Regions from separate parts of the Mesorhizobium sp. U510 genome, predicted to be linked through region 3. Evidence: predicted binding sites of a transcription regulator. Region 3 holds the regulator's gene; each other region holds the start of a gene.
The links. Region 3 encodes PhoB, which activates phosphate uptake and scavenging genes when phosphate is short. Its sites were predicted from a motif close to TGTCATNNANCTGTCAT; they were not measured.
Positions count from the first base shown of each region.

Region 1: olsB (l-ornithine N(alpha)-acyltransferase) is a predicted target of PhoB. The motif match lies at 1,779-1,795, and genes of this name have one in related genera.
Region 2: phnF (phosphonate metabolism transcriptional regulator PhnF) is a predicted target of PhoB. The motif match lies at 2,219-2,235, and genes of this name have one in related genera.
Region 4: ACLGL5_RS19880 (RNA degradosome polyphosphate kinase) is a predicted target of PhoB. The motif match lies at 2,466-2,482, and genes of this name have one in related genera.

Region 1 is NZ_CP180532.1:6,852,504-6,856,698, forward strand. Features, by position in the region: gene ACLGL5_RS35265 (ATP-binding protein) at 1-1,573, shown strand, start outside; gene olsB (l-ornithine N(alpha)-acyltransferase) at 1,859-2,734, shown strand; gene ACLGL5_RS35275 (trimeric intracellular cation channel family protein) at 2,806-3,438, opposite strand; gene grpE (nucleotide exchange factor GrpE) at 3,564-4,195, opposite strand, start outside.
Region 2 is NZ_CP180532.1:6,916,141-6,920,335, reverse strand. Features, by position in the region: gene ACLGL5_RS35555 (carbon-phosphorus lyase complex subunit) at 1-1,065, opposite strand, end outside; gene phnH (phosphonate C-P lyase system protein PhnH) at 1,067-1,678, opposite strand; gene phnG (phosphonate C-P lyase system protein PhnG) at 1,678-2,139, opposite strand; gene phnF (phosphonate metabolism transcriptional regulator PhnF) at 2,261-3,010, shown strand; gene ACLGL5_RS35535 (zinc-binding alcohol dehydrogenase family protein) at 3,026-4,042, opposite strand; gene ACLGL5_RS35530 (ABC transporter permease) at 4,107-4,195, opposite strand, start outside.
Region 3 is NZ_CP180532.1:243,585-247,779, reverse strand. Features, by position in the region: gene pstA (phosphate ABC transporter permease PstA) at 1-65, shown strand, start outside; gene pstB (phosphate ABC transporter ATP-binding protein PstB) at 62-865, shown strand; gene phoU (phosphate signaling complex protein PhoU) at 891-1,598, shown strand; gene phoB (phosphate regulon transcriptional regulator PhoB) at 1,618-2,307, shown strand; gene ACLGL5_RS02990 (ROK family protein) at 2,320-3,570, opposite strand; gene xylF (D-xylose ABC transporter substrate-binding protein) at 3,844-4,195, shown strand, end outside.
Region 4 is NZ_CP180532.1:3,798,662-3,802,856, forward strand. Features, by position in the region: gene ACLGL5_RS19855 (amino acid ABC transporter ATP-binding protein) at 1-14, shown strand, start outside; gene ACLGL5_RS19860 (TIGR02117 family protein) at 110-775, shown strand; partial or broken gene ACLGL5_RS19865 (hypothetical protein) at 776-883, opposite strand; gene ACLGL5_RS19870 (FAD-dependent monooxygenase) at 899-2,137, opposite strand; gene ACLGL5_RS19875 (zinc-finger domain-containing protein) at 2,157-2,402, opposite strand; gene ACLGL5_RS19880 (RNA degradosome polyphosphate kinase) at 2,631-4,195, shown strand, end outside.

The DNA.
Region 1 (4,195 bases), 370 kb from region 3:
CTCGCTCATCACCGCGCGCGAGCGCGCCGAATACGCAAGCCAGGCCAAATCGCGCTTCCTCGCCACGGTCAGCCATGAAATCCGCACGCCGATGAACGGCATCATGGGCATGGCCAGGCTGCTCGCCGATACCAGCCTGTCGCCGGAACAGCAGACCTATGTCGGCGCCATCTCGACCTCGGCCAGCGCCCTGCTCGCCCTAATCGAGGACCTGCTCGACTATTCCAAGATCGAGGCCGGTCGCTTCGATCCGGAACCGCAGCCCATGTCGGTGCGCGAGATCGCCGACAACATTATCGAATTGCTCGCCGCGCGCGCCTTCGCGAAGGGTATTGGGCTCGGCTGCCACGTCGAACCGGATGTACCGCAATTGATCACAGCCGATCCAGGCCGGGTCAGGCAGGTGCTGCTCAATCTGATCGGCAACGCCATCAAGTTCACCGACGGCGGCGGCGTGCTGGTCAGCATCGCGCGCGCCCGCACCGAGACCAGCGACCGCATCTGCTTCACCATCACCGACACCGGTCCCGGCCTGCGCGAAGAGGACATGGAGCGTATCTTCGAGGAGTTCGAACAGGCCGACGGCACCTCGACACGCGCACATGGCGGAGCGGGGCTCGGACTTGCTATCTCCAAGCGGCTGGTGACTGCCATGGGCGGCACGATTTCGGTCTCCAGCCGGCTTGGCCAAGGGTCGGACTTCGTCTTCGAAATCCCGGCGACGGAGGCCACCGAGGCGCCTCAGGGCCGGCAGAACGTGCTTGCCGGCAGGCGCGCGGTGATCCTGTCCAGAAACGCCGTCGAGGCCGACGCCATCGCCCGCACCATCCGCGCCAATGGCGGCACGGCCGGTATCGCCACGACCGTGGCTCAGGCCGTGCCCCTGGCCGAGGGCTGCGACGTGCTTCTCGTCGACGCGGCCATGGAGGAGAGCGATGGGAGAGTGCTCAAGCGGTTGCGCCAAGGCGGCTTTTCCGATTGCGAAGCCATCACGCTGATCGCGCCGACCGACCGAGGCATGCTTGGCGAGTTCCGCGCCAGCGGCTACGCGACCTTCCTGGCCCGGCCGGTGCGCGGTGGAACACTTTTGCGTGTTCTTTTGACCAGCCATGCGCCGGCTCTTGCCCAGCCGCAGCCGGAAAAGCGCCGCACCCCGGCGCTGCGCGCTTCAAGCGACCGCCAGTTGGGCTTGTCCGTGCTGATCGCCGAGGACAACGACATCAATGCCATGCTGGCCCGCGCCACGCTGTTGAAGGCGGGACACCGCGTCAAGGTAGTCGGCAATGGCAAGGCCGCGGTCGAGGCCGTCACCAGCGCCGGACACAAGCACCGCTTCGACGTGGTGCTGATGGACCTGCATATGCCGGTCATGGACGGGCTGGACGCCATTGCCGCGATCCGCCGCCATGAGGAAGAGACATCGGCGCCGCCCGTGCCGATTATGGTGCTGTCGGCCGACAGCCAGGAAAAGACCCGCCATGCGGTGCTTGCCCACGGCGCCAGCGGCTTCGTCACCAAGCCGCTCGACCCGGATGCGCTTGTCAACGCCGTCGAGGGCCAGGTTGCTGCTTGATCTGCTTTTTTCCAGCCGCGGCTGATGCATGCCAACCCAAAGTGGCCCCGATTTCCCGAGGGCGACATGCATGAAAACAAGGGTTTGAGGCGCGGCGACTTGATCCGTGCACGCGAGACGCACCTCGCCTCTCCTCCCCTAACGTAGCCGGTTGACCGTTTTCGCCAGCCGACGAAGTATTGCCCGCGACGCCTTATCACGGTACTGTCACAATCCTGTTGCACCTACACCGTATCCCCGTGCCAAGAGGGATGGCTCGAAGGAGAATCACTCGTGCATACAGTTATGCCGGAATGTGACACTCGGCCGAACGCCAGCAGCGCCTTGCTCGCCGGGCGTAATGTCGATTCCGTCATAAAGGGCGCGGCACTCGGCCGTATCGGCAATCTCGAAGTGCGGCTCGCCCGCAACGAGGCCGAGATCGCGGCCGCGCAGGAAGTGCGCTACCGCGTATTCTACGACGAGCTTGGCGCCCGCAAGGACCTGTTCCAGGTGCAGGACCGCCGCGACGCCGACCGGTTCGATCCGCTCTGCGATCATCTGCTCGTCTTCGACAATTCGATTTCCGGCCCCGAACACCGCCGCATCGTCGGCACTTACCGGCTGCTGCGGCAAGAAATCGCGGCCGCCGCCGGGGGCTTCTATTCCGAAGGCGAATTCGAGCTGACCAAGCTCATCGCCCGCCATCCCGGCCAGCGTTTCCTCGAGCTCGGCCGATCCTGCGTTCTGCCGGAATACCGCTCGAAGCGCACCATCGAGGCGCTGTGGCAAGGCATCTGGGCCTACATCAATCACTACGAAATCGGCGTGATGACCGGCTGCGCTTCCTTCCACGGCACTGTGCCGGCGGCGCATGCCGAGGCGCTCACCTATCTCGCCCATCACTGCCGCACGAATTCGGCCTGGGATGTGCGCGCGGTGTCCGGGCGCTATTGCTCCATGGACCTGATGCCGATCGAGGCGGTCAACACCAAGGCGGCGATCGCGGCGATGCCGCCTCTGGTGAAGGGCTATCTGAGGGTCGGCGCCCGCATCGGCGACGGCTGCGTCATCGACCGCGAATTCTCGACCGTCGACGTCTTCGTGGTGATGCCGGTCAAGGAGATCGGCGCCCGCTACGTCAACTACTATGGCGGGGAAGCGCAACGCTTTGCGGCGTAAGGGCAGTAGGCAAGACGCTACGATACACGCTTCGCTGACCACTCACTACTGACTATTCCCTATCCCCCTCCTTACGGAATATCCTCCGGCCGCCTTCCCGGCCGGCTCCTGTACGACGGAAACGACCAGCCGAAACGCAGCGCGCCGCCGCGTACGGCGAGCGCCACGACGAAGCCGGCCAACCCCGAGACGATCTGCGGCAATCCGGCGACGTCACCCAATGTGAAGATGGCGGCGCCCGCCAGAGCGGCCGTGACGTAGATCTCCGGCCTCAGCAGCACCGATGGTTCGCCGGCAAGCAGATCGCGCAATATGCCGCCGAAGGTCGCGGTCAGCATGCCGGTGATGATCGAAACCACCGGCGAACCGGTGATGGCCAGCCCCTTGGCCGCGCCCATCACCGAAAAGGCGGCCAGCCCGATGGCGTCGAGCCACAGCAACAGCTTGTAGCGGGATTCGACGCGATGCGCGGTGAAGAAGACCAGGACCGCCACCACGGCGCAGATCAGCACATAGTCGCGGTTTCCCACCCAGAAGACCGGCACATTGAGGATGAGGTCGCGAAACGTGCCGCCGCCGATGCCGGTGACGCTGGCCAGGAACAGGAAACCGATAATGTCGAGTTGCTTTCGCGAAGCAGCCAACGCCCCGGTCGCCGCAAAGACGGCGACGCCGGCATAATCGAGAAGGGCGATGGGATTCATGGCGGTAAGGGAGTAGGCAGTAGGGATTAGGGACTGCGCATGAATAGCACGAAGCCGCACGATTGATACGGCTGCCTTATTCCCTACTGCCCTACTGCCCTACTGCCCTACTGCCTAACCCCTAGCTACGCATCCTTCTCCGCCTGCTCATTCACCGGCCCCGGCTCGACCGGCGCCTCGGCGGCAATCTTCGGGCCGCCCTTGGCGACGCCGACCATGGCCGGACGCAGCACGCGCTCGCCGATCGAATAGCCCGGCTGGACGACCTGGACCACGGTGTTGGCCGGGACATCGGGATTGGGCACTTCGAACATGGCCTGATGGAAATTGGGATCGAACTTCTCGCCTTCCGGCGCGAGCTTCTTGACCCCATGCCGTTCCAGCGCCGACAGCATGGCGCGCTCGGTCAGGTCGACGCCTTCGATCAGCGCCTTGAAGCCGGCGTCGCCCGAGGCCTTGGCCTCCGCCGGAATGGCGTCCAGCGCGCGGCGCAGATTGTCCGACACCGACAGCATGTCGCGGGCGAAATTCGCAACCGCATAGGTACGCGCGTCATGCACGTCGCGCGCGGTGCGGCGGCGCAGGTTCTCCATCTCGGCCGCGACGCGCAGCGCGCGGTCCTTCAGCTCTTCATTTTCCTTCAGCAGTCGCACAAGCGCTTCGTAGTCGCCGTCAATGCTGCCTTCCGTGCGCTCGGCATTGGCCTCGACCGCCTCGGCTTCACTGGGCGCGCGTTCGTCTTTTGCCTGGTCGCTCA
Region 2 (4,195 bases), 310 kb from region 3:
GGCCTCATGTTCGGCGCGCATGCGGCGCACGAGGTCCAGCTCGGCCTGGAAGTCGACATAGTGCGGCAGCTTCAGATGCTCGACGAAGCCGGTCGCCTGGACATTGTCGGAATGCGAGATGACGAATTCCTCGTCCTGGGCGGCGGCGATGATGTCCTCGCCAAGCTCGGAGGCGCGCAGCGCGCGGTCGCAGAGCGCCATGGCCATCGCCTTGCGCTCGCTCTGGCCAAAGACCAGGCCGTAGCCGCGGGTGAACTGCGGCGGCGCCTTGGCCGAGCCCTTGAACTGGTTGACCATCTGGCATTCGGTGACCCGCACCGTGCCGAGCGGGGCTGCGAAGGGCAGTTCGGGAACATCCAGTTCCAGCTCAACCTCGCCGATGCGGATTTCTCCGACGAAGGGATGGTTGCGGGCATAGCCGCGCTGGGTGGAATAGCCGAGCGCAAGCAGGAAACCCTCGTCGCCGCGCGACAGCGCCTGCAGGCGGATGTCGCGCGCCATCGGGAATTCCAGCGGCTCGCGGGTGATGTCGCCGGACACATGGTCCTGCGGCATCTCGCCATCCGGTTCGATCAAGCCTTCGCGGGCAAGAATCGCCGATACGCGCGGCATGGCTTGGGCTTCCGTCTCGCGCTGCAAGGGTTCCGCGACATCGGCGCCGGCGGCAAGTTCGGGATCGAGCAGCCGGTGCGTGTAGTCGAAGGTCGGGCCGAGCAACTGGCCGCCAGGCAGGTCCTTGTAGGTTGCCGAGACGCGCCGCTCGACCAGCATGGCGCCGGTGTCGATCGGCCTGCTGTAGCCGAAGCGCGGCAGCGTCGTGCGATAGGCGCGCACCAGGAAGATCGCCTCGATCATGTCGCCGCGCGCCTGGACGATGGCGAGTGCGGCGAGCTCCCGGTCGTAGAGCGAGCCTTCGCTCATCACCCGGTCGACGCCGAGCGCCAGTTGCTCGACGATCTGGTCGAGGCGCAGGGCCGGCACCGAACGGTCGCCGCGCCGGCGATCGGCGAGCAGGCTGTGGGCGTTACGAATAGCGGCTTCGCCGCCTTTTACCGCGACATACATCCTATGCCTCCATCGTCTTGATGCGCGTGGTGCGCGGCAGGCAGGCTATGCCTTCAGCGGTGGCGAGGATGATGTCGACGCCGCGCGGAAAGCGCTGGATATTCTGCTTCCACTGCTCGATGAAATGACGCGGCATCTGCGCCGGCGCGATCGTGGCGCTGGTTTCGATGCCAGGCCCTTCCAGCAGCAACGGAGTGCCTGAGGTGAGGTCGCTGACCTGCAGGATCAGGGTGGTCGACCGGTCGGGATAGTCCTGCGTTCCCTGCGCAAAGCCGTCGAGCGCCATCATCTCGGCCGGCGTGGCGACAAAGGCGAAATGCGCGTCGGCAGGCGTGTTGGCCAGCGGCGCGCCGGTGTGGAAACCAAGCCAGGAACCGATCGCGGCGGAGACGTGCAAGGCGGGGTCGAGCCAGAGCGGCGTGTCGTTGTCGCATAGCGCCAGTGCCACGGCGCCGGCGGTTGCCGAGAGCGGCGCCGGCGGGCGGGCCAGGGCCGGCAAAGGCTGCACGCTGCCCGGCCGTGCCATCGCGTCCATGACCGCGCGAAACACCGTCTGGGCGTTGAACACCGGATCGGCAAAGCCGCCCTCGATCGATTGCGCTGCGATATCCATCAGTCTTCTCCGCGAACCATGGTGAAGAAATCCACCTTCGTTGCCGCCGTCTCGGCACGGCGTTTTTCCTGGGCAGTGGCGAGCGCCGACCTCAAAGGCCCGATCAGCCTGGTCTCGACCTCGGTCCGGCGGGCAGGGTCCTGCCAGAGCGCGTCGGCGATCGCCGCGAGCTTCGCCTTCTGCTTGTCGCGGCCAAGCGCGTAGCAATGGCCGACCTGTCCGGACGGTAGCCTGACGGTGGCGCGGGTGACGGTCGCCTCGCCGACATTAAACGGCGCGCCGCCGCCGCCGATGCGGCCGCGCAGCGTCACCAGCCCGGTCTCGGGGCCGCGCAGCAGCTCGGCCTGCGAAGGCAGGCCAGCTTTGTTCCAGAACCGGACGATGTCGTCGCCACTCGATTGCGCCAGCGTCGCCATGGCGGCCTTGCGCTCGGCCTGGTCGCGGGCTTCCTGTCCTCGCATCGGCAGTATTCCTCTTTGCTAAATTTGTCTATTGATATAGACAACTATACAAATTATACATATTACCTAACGCGAGTCCATGACGGGTGGATGACAGGGGATAGATGGCCGGGGGCAATTCATGATCGGGCGACAGGAAGCCGACAGTATCGAGCGGCGCAGCGGAGTCTCGCTGTGGCGGCAGATCGCCGACAGGATCCTGCAGGCGATCGCCACCGGCGATTTCGCCGAGAATGCCGCGCTGCCGCCGGAGGTGACGCTCGCCGAGCGTTATGGCGTCAACCGTCACACGGTGCGCAGCGCCATATCCGCACTTGTGCAGGAAGGAGTGCTGCGGGCAGAGCAGGGGCGTGGCACCTTCGTGCTGTCGCGCAAGCGGCTGTCCTATCCGATCGGCGCGCGCACACGCTTTTCAACAGGCCTGCAGGGGCAGACCTCGGAACGCCACATCGTGCTGCTTTCCTCATCGGTCGAGCCGGCCAGTCAGCGTGTCGCCGAGGGTCTTGGACTGGCCAGGGCGACCGAGGTGATCAGATTGGAGACACGCGGTGAAGCCGATGGACGGCCTGTGTCGCGCGCTGCCGGCTGGTTCGATGCCAGGCGCTTTGCCGGCATCGACAAGGCGATGGCAGAGACTGGCTCGATCACCGCATCGCTGGCCCGCTTCGGCATAGACGATTATCTCAGGCAGTCGACCGTGCTGTCGGCGCGCCATGCCGATGCGGCCGATCTCGCCGACCTCGACCTTCAGCCAGGCGCCATCGTGCTGGTCACGGTGGCCGTCAACATCACGCCGGACGGCCGACCGATCCAGTTTTCGGAGTTGCGCTTTCCGGCGGAACGGGTGGAACTGAAGCTGTCGGCGCTGTGAGCCGGATTCTGCCGACTATGCGACCTCGATCACCGCTTTGATCAGGCCGGATTTCTCGTGCGCCCAGCGGGCGAGATCGCCCGGCGTATCGGCAAGCGTGGTGCGGTGGGTGACGAGCTTGGCCAGGGGCACGGCGCCGTTGCGGATCGAGGCCGCGACATGATCGAAATCGGCACGCAAGGCATTGCGGCTGCCGACCAGCGTCATTTCGCGTTTGTGGAATTCCGGATCGGAGAAGACGATGTCGTCCTTGACGACGCTGACGAGCACCAGTGTGCCGCCATGCGCGACATGGGCGAAGGCCGACTGCACCGACCGGGTGTTGCCGGTGGCGTCGAAGACCACGTCGAAGCCTTCGCCTGATGTCGCTTCCTTGACCAGGTCCGGCACCGCTCCGCGCGAGCCGTCGAGGATACTGAAACCAAGTTCGTTTTCGGCGAAAGCGAGGCGTTCACTGCTCATGTCGAGCAGTGTCACGTCGAGCCCGGCGATGCGGGCGAAGATGGCGTTGCCGAGCCCGATCGGGCCGGCGCCGATGACCAGCGCGCGGGCGCCGGGATCGGCGCGGGCGCGACGTACGGCGTGCGCGCCGATGGCCAGGAATTCGACGGCGGCTGCGTCGGCCAGCGACAGGCCATTGGCCGGATAGAGATTCTGCGCCGGGACAAGAATGCGTTCGCACATCGCGCCGTCGCGATGGACGCCGAGCACCTCGATCTTGACGCAGCAATTCGGCTTGCCATGCCGGCAGGCGATGCACTTGCCGCAGGAGAGGTAGGGGTTGATGACGACCGGTTCGCCAATGGCAAGGTCGACGCCCTCGCCAGTCTCGATGACGGTGCCGGAGACTTCATGGCCCATGATGCGGGGGTAGGCGAGGAACGGGTGCTTGCCCTCGAAAATGTGGTAGTCAGTGCCGCAGATGCCGACATGGCTGACCGCGACCAGTGCCCAGCCGGCAGGGGGGGCACCGGGCGCGGGGCGATCTTCCAGGACGAGCTCCCCGGGCGAGCGGCAGATAACGGCTTTCATGTTTCAGTCCAGTTGGGTTTCCGACCCGTCTTCATGCCGGGCCGGAGATCGATTTCAGCAGTGGTCACTTGCCGCCGCGGCGGCGCAGACCGTCGAAATAGACGATGACGATGATCAGCACGCCGGTGATGATGCGCTGCCAGAAGGCGTTGA
Region 3 (4,195 bases):
CATTGACGGTTCTCGCGCTCAGCATCTTTGCGCGCAGCCTGACCGGACGCAGAGAGGACAAATGAGCCAGATGTTGTCTCCAGACATGACGATCGCCGCCGAGGCGGTGACCAAGGCCAAGATCGAGGTCAAGAACCTCAACTTCTACTACGGCCAGTCGAAGGCGCTGAAGGATATCACGCTGTCGCTGCCCGAGCGCAGCGTCACCGCCTTCATCGGCCCGTCGGGTTGCGGAAAGTCGACGCTGCTGCGCGTCTTCAACCGCATCTACGAGCTTTATCCCAAGCAGACCGCCGAGGGCCAGGTGCTGCTCGACGGCCAGAACATCCTCGACCGTTCGCAGGATCTCAACCTGCTGCGCACCAAGATCGGCATGGTGTTCCAGAAGCCGACGCCGTTCCCGATGTCGATCTACGAGAACATCGCTTTCGGCGTCAGGCTCTACGAGAAGATCAGCAAGGCCGAGATGGACGGCCGTGTCGAGCAGGCGCTCAAGCGCGCGGCGCTGTGGACCGAGGTCAAGGACAAGCTCAATGCCAGCGGCCTCAGCCTGTCGGGCGGCCAGCAGCAGCGGCTGTGCATCGCCCGCACCGTGGCGGTGAAGCCGGAGGTGATCCTGCTCGACGAGCCGGCCTCGGCGCTTGACCCGCTGTCGACCGCCAAGATCGAGGAGCTGATCGACGAGTTGCAGGCCGACTACACGATCGTCATCGTCACCCACAACATGCAGCAGGCGGCGCGCGTCTCGAAGCAGACCGCCTTCATGTATCTGGGCGAACTGGTCGAGTTCGACCGCACCGAGAAGATCTTCACGTCGCCTCGCGAGAAGCGCACGCAAGACTACATCACCGGCCGCTTCGGCTGATCGCACGCATACGAGGACCAGGATCATGGCCGAACACACAGTCGCAGCCTTCGACGAGGATCTCGGACAGATCAGCAGGCTGATCAGCGACATGGGCGATCTCGCCGGCTCGATGGTCGGCGGCGCCACCAAGGCACTGCTGAACTCCGACAATGCTCTCGCTCAGCGCGTCGTCTCCGACGACGCCATCATGGATGCGCGCCAGCGCGAACTCGACGACCGCGCCATCACGCTGATCGCCAAGCGCCAGCCGATGGCCGACGACCTGCGCCATGTCGTCGGCTCGATCCGCATGGCCGGCGACCTCGAACGCATCGGCGACCTTGCCAAGAACATCGCCAAGCGCGTCGGCACTGTCGGCCTCAGCGCCACGCCGCGCGACCTGTCGCATTCCATCGACGCCATGGCGCAGCTGGTGTTGATCCAGGTGCAGGGTGTGATCGAGGAGTATGCGGCGCGCGATGCCGCGGCACTGGCGAAGCTGCGCGCCGACGACGAGCGCATCGACGTCAAATACACCTCCGTCTTCCGCGAATTGCTGACCTATATGATGGAAGACCCGCGCAACATCACGGCTTGCACGCATCTGTTGTTTTGCGCCAAGAATCTCGAACGCATCGGCGACCATGTGACCAACATCGCCGAGAATGCGTACTATGTCCTGACCGGCACGCAACTGCCCGCCAATCGTCCAAAACAGGACGAGACGGCGATGTCGGCGCCGGCGGCCTGAGCGCAGGGGTAATCAATCGATGATCGCACCACGCATCATGGTGGTGGAGGACGAGGAGCCGCTCGGCGTGCTCCTCCGCTACAATCTGGAATCGGAGGGTTACCAGGTCGAGGTGGTGACCCGCGGCGACGAAGCCGAAATCCGCCTGCAGGAGAACGTGCCCGACCTCCTTGTGCTCGACTGGATGGTGCCGGCGGTGTCCGGCATCGAACTCTGCCGGCGCCTGCGAATGCGGCCCGAGACCGAGCGGCTGCCGATCATCATGCTGACCGCCCGGGGCGAGGAAAGCGACCGTGTACGTGGGCTCTCCACCGGCGCCGACGACTATCTGGTCAAGCCGTTCTCGACGCCGGAATTCATGGCCCGCGTCAAGGCGCTGCTGCGCCGCGCCAAGCCGGAAGTGCTGTCCAGCGTGCTCAAGGTCGGCGATATCGTGCTCGACCGTGAATCGCACCGGGTCTACCGCAAGAAGAGCGAGATCCGGCTCGGGCCGACCGAATTCCGCCTGCTCGAATTCATGATGCGGCACCCCGGGCGCGTGTTCTCGCGCAGCCAACTGCTCGACAATGTCTGGGGCGAGACGATCTACATCGACGAGCGCACCGTGGACGTGCATGTCGGCCGGTTGCGCAAGGCGGTCAACAATGGCCGCATGCCGGATGTCATCCGCACCATCCGTGGGGCGGGCTACGCGATCCGCGAGGATTGAGCACGAACTGACTCAGGCGACGTTTTTCTTCGCGGCAGGGCCTGCTTTCGTTTGCACGCCGGGCGCGAAAATCTCCTGGTCGACGAAGGTCAGCGCGCGCATGGCACAGCCTTCGCGGATCAGCGGCAGTTCGTTCGGCTCGGTGTCGAAGGAGATCGATTTCGAGTGCTGGCCGCCGGCGGTCTGGGCGATGGCCTCGCGCAATGCCGGCTCGATCAGGTCGAAGGCAGCGGCGCTGACGCCGACCATGGCGACGGGCGCGGGATCGATCAGCGCAAACAGGCTGCCGAGGCCGTAGCCGAGTGCCTCCCCGGCCTTGCGGTAGGCTTCGCGCTCGGGCCCGTCCCGTTCCCGTGCCGTCGCGGCCAGCGCCCGCATCTGCGCGTCGCTGACATCGGCCACCGGCTCGGTGTCCTCGCTGAGCTGCCTGGCGTTGCGCCAGATGGCGTAATTGCCGGCATAGGCCTCGACACAGCCGCGCCGCCCGCAGCGGCAGAGCGCGCCGCCCGGCCGGTGGATCATGTGGCCGAATTCGCCGCCTGAGGAATGGGTGCCAGTGAACAGCTCGCCCTTCAGCACCAGCCCCATGCCGATGCCGTGCGAAAGCAGGATGGCGATGAAGTCGTCGCGGTAGCGCTCGGGATCGCGCCAGCGCAGCGCCACCGCCATCATGTTGCAGTCGTTTTCCATGGTGGCGGGGATACCGAACTCTGCTTCGAGTATGTCTGCGAAGGCGATGTCGGTCTGCGGTGTGATCGGCGACCACAGCATCGCCCGGGCCTCGGTGTCGGTGATGCCCTGGATCGCCAGCGCGATGCGGGCGACGCTGCGTACGTCGATGTCGGGATCCTCGAGGCGCCGCCGCACTATGGCCACGCACTCGCCGATCAGCGCCTCGCGCGACATGGTCAGCGTGTCCAGCCGGCGCTGTTCCTCCGATATCACCTGGCCGGCATAGTCGATGACTGCGACCGACAGGAAATTCAGCGACAGCACCACGGTCATCACAGCCGCGGCCTCCGGATTGAGGCCGAGGCCGACCTGCGGCCTGCCGCGTTTCAGCGCGCCGGCCTCGCTCGGCTTGCCCTCGGCCAGGATGCCTTCACCGATCAGGTCGGAGGAAATCGCCGATATGGTCGAATGGCTGAGGCCGGTGGTCGCTGCGATCTCGGTGCGCGAGGGCCGGCCGGCCCGGCGCACGGCCGCGATCACCATGGCGCGGTTGCGCCGGCGCAGATCGTCGTGGCGGATTCCGACCGACATGTTTTTTCACATCCTCCCGGTCGCCGCGGTTCTTCCGGTCCTCCCTCGAACGCTGCCGGCGATACGGTCAAATACTGGCAGAAGCGGCCTGTGCTGTCATTTATTTATTGCGAAGCTCGAAAAAAATTCAGAGGGACATCAAAATCCATCAGAATCGTTGTTGACAGCGTTCCGGTGTTGGATCAGTGTTTTTTCGAGGCTCGAAAAAATAGGGCCTCTGTGCCGGCCTTAGGGCCAGTTGGTCGCGCCATACGCGGCGCAGGGAGGAATATCATGAAGAGATTCACAGCCGCCATCCTGGCGGGTGTCGCCATGTCGCTGACGCTTGCGTCGGTCGCGCAGGCGAAGGACAAGGTCATCGGCGTTTCGTGGTCCAACTTCCAGGAAGAGCGCTGGAAGACCGACGAGGCCGCCATGAAGAAGGCGATCGAGGCCGCCGGCGACAAGTATATTTCCGCCGATGCGCAATCCAATCCCGGCAAGCAGCTTACCGATGTCGAGAGCCTGATCTCGCAGGGCGCCAATTCGCTGATCATCCTGGCCCAGGATGCCTCGGCCATCGGCCCGGCCGTGCAGAAGGCGCTGGACGAAGGCATTCCGGTCGTCGGCTATGACCGGCTGATCG
Region 4 (4,195 bases), 3.4 Mb from region 3:
AGATCCTGCACTGAGCGGGTCCAAACTGGAGCGCAAGAGCCCGGCCGCAACGCGGCCGGGCTCTTTGCTTGTGGAACGGGTGATGCGATTGGCGGCGGGGGCGTCATCGATGAGAAAAGTCCTGCGTTTCCTCTCCATGGTGCTGGCCGCGATCGTGCTTGCGGCGACCCTCGGCACGCTGGTGCCGCGCCCGCTCTGGCCGGCGGCGTCGGCGGGCGAGGGCACGCGGCATATACTGGTGCTGGAGAACCCGATCCATACCGATATCGCCATTCCAGTGGACGACGCCGTACGCAAGCGCTTCCACTTCCTGGTGGACGCCGGGCTGCCGTCAGATGCGCCCGAGGTGCGCTACATCGTCTTCGGCTGGGGCGGCCGCGCCTTCTATCTGGAAACACCGACGTGGTCCGAGCTCAAGGCCGTTCCGGTGATGAAGGCGCTGACCCTCGACGCCTCGGTCATGCATGTCGATGTCGCCGGCGCTATCGTCGAACCGCATCCCGATGTCGCCGGCTTCGACATTGGTGATGATCAGTTCACGGCCTTGCTTGATTTTATCGCAGCCAGTTTTCAGCAGGGGCCTGGCGGCCCGATCGTCATCGAGAATGCGGCCTACTCCAGCTTCGACCGCTTCTACGAGGCGAACGGTCATTTCAACGCACTGGTCGGCTGCAACACTTGGACCGCCGCCGCGTTGCGCACCGCCGGCCTGCGGACCGGCTGGTGGAACCCGTTGCCGGTGTCGCTGGGATGGTCGTTGCGGCTGTATAATTAGCTAATCGGCTTTACGGTCCTGCTTCATCACATATTCGCGCAATGCCTTATTGATCGCGCTTTGATAACCGCGACCATCGGGCGCGCGCCCCTTGAACCATGCGACTAGATCAGAGTCGACGTCCTACCGCCTGACGACCCTCTGCTCCTCCCAGCCATAAAGCCAGTCGAGGTCGGCGGCGAGCTTCTCCGCCGGCCGTGCCGCCAGCACCACATTGCGGGCCAGTGCCACCGGACCTCGGGCGTGCCAGGCAAGCCGGTTGAGCGCACCGCGCTTGAGGACCCTCTCCACGCGCGGCCGCCGCAGATTTTCCCAGATGGTGAGGCTCTGTCGCGGATCGGCGGGAAAGTCGGTGACCAGAGTGGCGAGCGTCGCTGCATCCTCGATCGCCATTGCCGCGCCCTGTGCAGCGAACGGCGTCATCGCATGCGCGGCATCGCCGATCAGCGCGATGCCGGCTGGCATTGTCCAGGGCTGCTTCTGCTCCACGGTATGCAGCGGCCAGGTCAGCCACGGGCCGGCCTGCTCCACCAACTTCACGAGCCCTGGCGCGGTGCCGCGCATGGCGGCGGCGAGGATGCCGGTATCGGCACGGCCGGACCAGCCCTCGGCGATGCGCTCGCCTTTGGTGAACGCGACGAGATTGAAGGCGTCGCCCTTGCTGACGGGATAGGCGACCATATGGAAACCCGGATGCAGGAAAGTCGTGACGCAATCGGCCGCGCCGATCGCGGCAAAGGCTTGCCCGGCGCCGCTGTCGGCCGCGACGGTGGTGCGCCAGGCCAGCTCTCCCGAAAAACGGCTTCTTGGCGATGCCATCCTTTTTGCATCGACAAGCCCGCGCACCGACGACCAGACGCCATCGGCGCCGACCAGCAAGGAGCCCTGTTCCTCTGCCGTATTGCCGCCGATCTCGACGGTCGCCGTCACACCACGGCTGCCAGTCGCAATTTTTTCGACGCGCGCCCCGAGCGTGAGATGGATATCAGGCATCTCTGCCGCACACGCCATCAGCGCACTCTGCAGGTCGGCGCGATGGGCGACGAGATAGGGAGCGCCCCAGCGGCTTTCACCCGATTGTCCCAACGGCACACGCGCCAATTGGCGTAACGTCCTGGCATCCTTGAGCATCACGGCCTCCGGCCGCACCGTCGCCGGCAGCAGCCGGTCGAGCACGCCGAGGTCACGCAGGATGCGTGTCGCGTTGGGAGAAAGTTGGAGGCCGGCGCCTACGGCTTCCAGGCGCGGCGCTTGCTCGAACACCTGCACGGGATAGCCGCGTCTGGCAAAAGCAAGTGCCGCGGTCAGGCCCGCGACGCCCGCTCCGGCGATGACGATTTGCCGAGAGCGCTGGTCGTCCATCAGGTCCGTCGGGAAAGAATCAAGCGGCCTGGTCGATGTAGAGGCAGCCTGCCGGCAGCGTTTCCGTTGCCTTCAGCTTCGGCGAGTAGCGGTAGAGCGTCGAGCAATAGGGGCAGACTTTCTCATTGTCGTCGCCCATGTCGAGGAACACATGCGGGTGGTCGAAAGGCGGATTGGCGCCCGTGCACATGAATTCCTTGACCCCGATGTCGATCGCCGGATGGCCGGCATCGTTCTGGAAATGGGGAATGGAACCGCCTGCCATCGTCGTCTCCTTAACGCAGTCTCGCATGCATCTGGATCATAACAGGTCTCTTTGCAAGATCGATGAAATGAAACTGTCGCAAAAGCCTGTCAGAGGATAAGTTGAGCCGATTAAGCGTGTGACCGCGGATACCAAGCGATTCCGCGACTGATAACGCTTTACGAAGGCATGTTAGAGCGTTCATCGCCATCTGGCGGCGCTCCAAGGGAACGGTTGTGGGCAGGGACAATGAACGAACTGAAGCCGGTGCAGAGCGAATTCGTCAATGTCGAGGTGGCCAGTTCAGAGGGCGGCAACCCGGATCGCTTCGTCAACCGTGAGTTTTCCTGGCTGCAATTCAATCGTCGCGTTCTCGAGGAATTGCTGAACACCCACCATCCGCTGCTGGAGCGCGTTCGCTTCCTGTCGATTTCGGCGGCCAATCTCGACGAGTTCTTCATGGTGCGCGTCGCCGGCCTCGCCGGCCAGGTGCGCGAAGGCATCACGCTGAAAAGCCCCGACGGCCGCACCCCCGAACAGCAGCTCGAACAGCTGCTGCGCGAGGTCGAGCGGCTGCAGGAAGATCAGCAGAAGAGCCTTTCGGCGCTCACCGTGCTGCTCAACAAGGAAGGCATCGAGAGCATTACGCGCGATGCGCTGACCAAGGACGAGAAGGTCTGGCTGGAAGAGCATTTCCAGGACCAGGTGTTTCCGGTGCTGACCCCGCTGTCGATCGACCCGGCGCATCCGTTCCCGTTCATTCCCAATCTCGGCTTCTCGATGGCGCTGCAGCTGCGCCACCGCAAGAATGGCGAGGAGATGAGCGCGCTTCTGCGCCTGCCGGTGGCGCTGAAGCGCTTCATCCGGCTTCCCGATCGCAAGCACCATGTTCGCTTCATCCCGCTGGAGGAGGCGGTCGGTCTCTATATCGGTAAGCTGTTCCCCGGCTACGAGGTCAAGGGCTCCGGCACATTCCGTATCATCCGCGACAGCGATATCGAGGTCGAGGAAGAGTCGGAAGATCTGGTGCGCCTGTTCGAGACGGCGCTTAAGCGGCGGCGCCGTGGCTCGGTGATCCGCATCGAGTTCGACAGGCTGATGCCTGGGGAATTGCGCGATTTCGTGGCCGGCGAGCTCGGCGTCTCGTCGAGCCGCATCAGCGTCTTGACCGGTCCGCTGGCGCTCAGCCAGATCTCCGAGATCGTCGCTGTTCCCCGCGACGACCTGAAATTCACGCCCTACAATCCCCGCTTTCCCGAACGCATCCGCGAGCATGGCGGTGACTGCTTTGCCGCTATCCGCGAGAAGGACATCATCGTCCACCACCCCTACGAATCCTTCGACGTCGTCGTGCAGTTCCTGCGCCAGGCCATGGCCGATCCCGAAGTGGTGGCGATCAAGCAGACCCTTTACCGAACCTCCAACGACAGCCCGATCGTGCGCGCGCTGGTCGACGCGGCCGAAGCCGGCAAGTCGGTGACCGCGTTGGTCGAGCTAAAGGCGCGCTTCGACGAGGAAGCCAACATCCGCTGGGCGCGCGACCTCGAGCGCGCAGGCGTGCAGGTCGTGTTCGGATTCCTCGAATTGAAGACCCACGCGAAAATGTCGCTGGTGGTGCGGCGCGAGGACGGCAAGCTGCGCAACTACGTGCATCTGGGCACCGGCAACTACCATCCGGTCACCGCGCGTATCTACACCGACCTGTCCTTTTTCACCACCGATCCGACGATCGCCCGCGACGTTGCCCAGCTGTTCAATTTCATCACCGGCTATGCCGAGCCGACCGCCGAAATGCGGCTAGCTATCTCGCCATT